DNA from 2 places in the Streptomyces sp. NPDC001634 genome. Region 1 is predicted to be linked to the other one. Evidence: riboswitches for the same ligand, from Rfam matches in the RefSeq annotation. Region 1 holds a riboswitch; the other holds the start of a gene.
The links. A riboswitch is a leader RNA that binds a small molecule or an ion and turns the genes downstream of it on or off. The one in region 1 is predicted to bind ZMP and ZTP.
Positions count from the first base shown of each region.

Region 1 (2,193 bases):
CGTAGGAGGTCTCCACGTCGATCAGGTTGAGGTGGTTGTCCGTGCCGCCCGTGACGAGCGTGGCGCCGCGGCGCATCAGGCCCTCCGCCAGCGCGCGTGAGTTGTCCACGATCCGCTGGGCGTAGTCGCGGAAGGACTCCTGCCGGGCCTCCGCCAGCGCCACCGCCTTCGCGGCCATCACATGCGGGAGCGGACCTCCCAGCACCATCGGGCAGCCGCGGTCGACCTGGTCCTTGAGGGAGTCGTCGCACAGGACCATGCCGCCGCGCGGGCCGCGCAGCGACTTGTGGGTGGTGGTCGTGACGATCTGGGCGTGCGGGACCGGGTCGAAGTCGCCGGTGAGGACCTTGCCCGCGACCAGGCCCGCGAAGTGCGCCATGTCGACCATGAGGGTGGCGCCGACCTCGTCGGCGATCTCGCGCATGATGCGGAAGTTCACCAGGCGGGGGTAGGCCGAGTAGCCGGCCACGATGATCAGCGGCTTGAACTCACGGGCCGATGTGCGCAGCGCCTCGTAGTCGATCAGGCCCGTGGCCGGGTCGGTGCCGTAGGAGCGCTGGTCGAACATCTTTCCGGAGATGTTCGGGCGGAAGCCGTGGGTGAGGTGGCCGCCCGCGTCCAGGGACATGCCGAGCATGCGCTGGTTGCCGAAGGCGCGGCGCAGCTCCGCCCAGTCCTCCTCGGAGAGGTCGTTGACCTGGCGTACGCCCGCCTTCTCCAGGGCGGGGGTCTCGACGCGCTGGGCGAGGACGGCCCAGAAGGCGACGAGGTTGGCGTCGATGCCGGAGTGCGGCTGGACGTAGGCGTGGCGGGCGCCGAAGAGCTCCTTGGCGTGTTCGGCGGCGAGCGACTCGACGGTGTCGACGTTGCGGCAGCCGGCGTAGAAGCGGCGGCCGACGGTGCCCTCGGCGTACTTGTCGCTGAACCAGTTGCCCATGGCCAGGAGGGTGGCCGGGGAGGCGTAGTTCTCCGAGGCGATCAGCTTGAGCATCTCGCGCTGGTCGGCGACCTCCTGGCCGATGGCGTCGGCGACGCGCGGCTCGACCGCTCGGATCACGTCGAGGGCGGCGCGGAAGGCGGTGGATTCGGTGGAGAGAGGCTGCTCTGGCATGGGGACCTCCGGACGACGTGCGTACAGCGTTCACGGTTGGCCCAGGCGCACGGCTCACAATCGCTTGACTCCGGGCCGCTCCCCGATGGTCGGTCCCATCCCAAGCGCGCCAGTCACGGCCCGGTGATCAGCCTACCGGGCGCGCCGCGGCGCCTTGTTCCCCCGTCCACCATGCGAGCGAGGATGGAACGAGGATGGAAGGGGAGCACATCCCGTCGTCCGGCCGGAAGGGGAGCACCGTGAGTACCACCGACACCCTCGTCGCCGCGGCCGAGGCCCACAGCGCACCCACCTACCGCCCCCTCCCGGTCGTCGTGGCCACGGCGGACGGGGCGTGGATGACCGACGTCGAGGGGCGCCGGTACCTGGATCTGCTGGCCGGGTACTCGGCGCTGAACTTCGGGCACGGCAACCGGCGGCTGATCGACGCGGCCAAGGCCCAGCTGGAGCGGGTGACGCTGACGTCACGCGCCTTCCACCACGACCGGTTCGGCGACTTCTGCGCGCAGCTGGCCGAGCTGTGCGGCATGGAGATGGTGCTGCCGATGAGCACGGGCGCCGAGGCCGTGGAGTCCGCGGTGAAGACGGCCCGGAAGTGGGGGTACCGGGTCAAGGGGGTGCCCGCCGAGATGGCGAAGATCGTGGTCGCGGGCAACAACTTCCACGGCCGTACGACGACGATCATCAGCTTCTCCACCGACCCGGAGGCACGCGCGGACTTCGGCCCGTACACGCCGGGCTTCGAGATCGTGCCGTACGGGGACATGACCGCGATGCGCGGGGCGCTGACGGAGAACACGGTGGCGGTGCTGCTGGAGCCGATCCAGGGCGAGGCGGGGGTGCTGGTGCCGCCGGCCGGGTATCTGCCGGCGGTGCGGGAGCTGACCCGGGAGCGGAACGTGCTCTTCGTCGCCGACGAGATCCAGTCGGGCCTCGGCCGGACGGGACGCACCTTCGCGTGCGAGCACGAGGGCGTCGTACCGGACATGTACGTGCTCGGGAAGGCGCTCGGCGGCGGAATCGTGCCGGTGTCGGCCGTGGTGTCGAGCGCCGAGGTGCTCGGGGTGTTCCGGCCCGGCGAG
Region 1 is NZ_JBEOZU010000069.1:30,364-32,556, forward strand. Features, by position in the region: gene ABT186_RS34530 (glycine hydroxymethyltransferase) at 1-1,111, opposite strand, end outside; ZMP/ZTP riboswitch at 1,144-1,238, opposite strand; gene rocD (ornithine--oxo-acid transaminase) at 1,351-2,193, shown strand, end outside.

Region 2 (2,193 bases), on a different contig from region 1:
ACAACTGGACGCTGGGATCGCGCGAGGACGTCGCCCTGCTGCGCGTCCTCGCCGACGCGAAGGGTCTGCGTCCGGTCGGTGCGGTCACCGACCGGCTCGGCCGCCCGGGGCAGGCGTACGTCTTCTACGACACCGGCCACGCCGATCGCCGGATGCTGATCCTGGATCCGGTGACCGGCGCCGTACTCGGGCTGGAGACCACCGCGACCAAGGGCGAGCCCGAGTTCGGGCTCAGGACCGGTGAGGTGCTGGGGTACAGCGCCTGGATGCGGTGATCACAGCCCGAGTTGCCGCTCGGCCGCGGTGACGGTCTGCTCCAGCAGCGTGGCGATCGTCATCGGGCCGACGCCGCCCGGCACCGGGGTGATCAGTGCGGCCCGGGTGACGGCGGTGTCGAAGTCGACGTCGCCGACATTGCCCAGGTTGTACCCGGCGTCGACCACCACGGCACCGGGCTTGACGTCCTCGCCGCGGATCAGCCGGGGCCGCCCCACCGCGGCCACCACGATGTCCGCCTGCCGGACGACCGACGAAAGGTCTGCGGTACGGGAGTGGCAGTACGTCACCGTGGCGTCGCGGCCCAGCAGCAGCATGCCGACCGGCTTGCCGAGGATCGCGCTGCGGCCCACCACGACCGCGCGCTTCCCGGCCGGGTCGACGTCGTACTCGTCGAGCAGTCGCATGATGCCGCCGGGTGTGCAGGACCGGAAGCCGGGCAGTCCGAAGCTCATCGCCGAGTACGAGCTGAGGGTGACGCCGTCGACGTCCTTCTCGGGCGCGATCGCCTCGAACGCCGCCCGCTCGTCGATGTGTTCACCCACCGGGTGCTGGAGCAGGATGCCGTGCACGGTCGGGTCGGTGGACAGCGCGGTGAGGGTGTCGACGAGTTCGGCCGTCGTGGTCGCGGCGGGCAGACCCACGTGCCGCGACGCGATACCGGCCCTGCGGCAGCGGTTCTGCTTCATCCGCACGTAGGTCACGGAGGCGGGGTCCTCGCCCACCAGCACGGTCGCGAGACAGGGCGTGACCCCGGCGCCTTCCGTCAGGTCGGCCGCGCGCGCGGCCGTCTCCTCGACGATCCGCCGGGCGAGACCGGTGCCGTCCATGAGCCTGGCCTGGGTCATGAGCCACTCCTGAGCGTTGTGGAAAATCGCCCAGGCGCGCGGCTGAGACGGCAGATGCCGGGCCGCTCCCCGGTGGTGCTCCACCTCAGCGCCAGTCACGGCCGGGGTGATCGTACCGCGGCCACAGGAAGTCCAGGTCCAAGCGGCTGTCGTCGCCGGGCTCGTCGAGTCACCGATGCCGGCCACGACGCCTTCGAGCGGCACGCCGTGGCGCAGGACAAGGGTGAGCATGCCTTGCTCGAAGCACTGACCGCAGAAGTGAGGCGGACGCTCGCAGAGCTGCCGCGGTGACCGGCCGTGGCCGCCGGGTCCGGCCCTGGCGGCCCAGTGCCGCCCCTGCAGAGAAGGTCCAGGAGAGCCGCGAGCTGACCTGGACCCTCATGGCCGGTGCCTTCCTACTCGTCCCACGCCTGGATGAGAATCTGCCGGGCGATCTTGCCGCCCCGCAACGACACCATCGAACTCGCCAGCACCCGGACGCCGTCCTTGTACTCGCACGACTCGGTGAAGGCGACGTGGTCGCCCTGAACGACACACCGGTCCAGGTGGTGGGTCATGTCCCGGCTGTAGATGTCGTTGAGCATCTCACCGACCTGGTCCCGGCCGTGGACGATCTTCGGGTGGCTGGGCTGGGTGTTGCGGTCGACGACGCGTATCTCCGCGTCGTCCGTGTAGAGCGACAGCAGAGCCGCCGCATCGCGTCCTTCGATGCCTCGGCGCAGGGCTTCCGTGTCGAAGGCGGTGGCCGGCGCGGTGCCCATGATGGCCTCCTTCCAAGGCCGCGGGCCCGGGGGCGGCGGGCCGCGAAGGCCTCTCCTTCGAGCCTCCCCCCGGTGCAGTGCCCTCGGCAAGCGCAGCCGGACCTGTGCACCTCCCGGGTGAGCGCGCGCCGGGTCCCGTGACCGCCCGCGGCCCGGTGCCGTTGCTGAAGGCATGATCTCAACACGACGCATCGTCGCCGCCGTTGGTCTCGCCGTCGGCGTCACGGGCCTCGCCGCGCCGCTGGCGAACGCTTCCACCGCCGACGTCCGGGACGCGGGCAAGCCGAACCCGGTCGCCCTGCTCGACT
Region 2 is NZ_JBEOZU010000014.1:77,723-79,915, reverse strand. Features, by position in the region: gene ABT186_RS11860 (CU044_5270 family protein) at 1-275, shown strand, start outside; gene ABT186_RS11855 (bifunctional 5,10-methylenetetrahydrofolate dehydrogenase/5,10-methenyltetrahydrofolate cyclohydrolase) at 276-1,124, opposite strand; ZMP/ZTP riboswitch at 1,146-1,233, opposite strand; gene ABT186_RS11850 (nuclear transport factor 2 family protein) at 1,520-1,885, opposite strand; gene ABT186_RS11845 (hypothetical protein) at 2,058-2,193, shown strand, end outside.
Region 2: linked by a shared signal. The riboswitch ahead of ABT186_RS11855 (bifunctional 5,10-methylenetetrahydrofolate dehydrogenase/5,10-methenyltetrahydrofolate cyclohydrolase) and the one ahead of ABT186_RS34530 (glycine hydroxymethyltransferase) in region 1 are both predicted to bind ZMP and ZTP.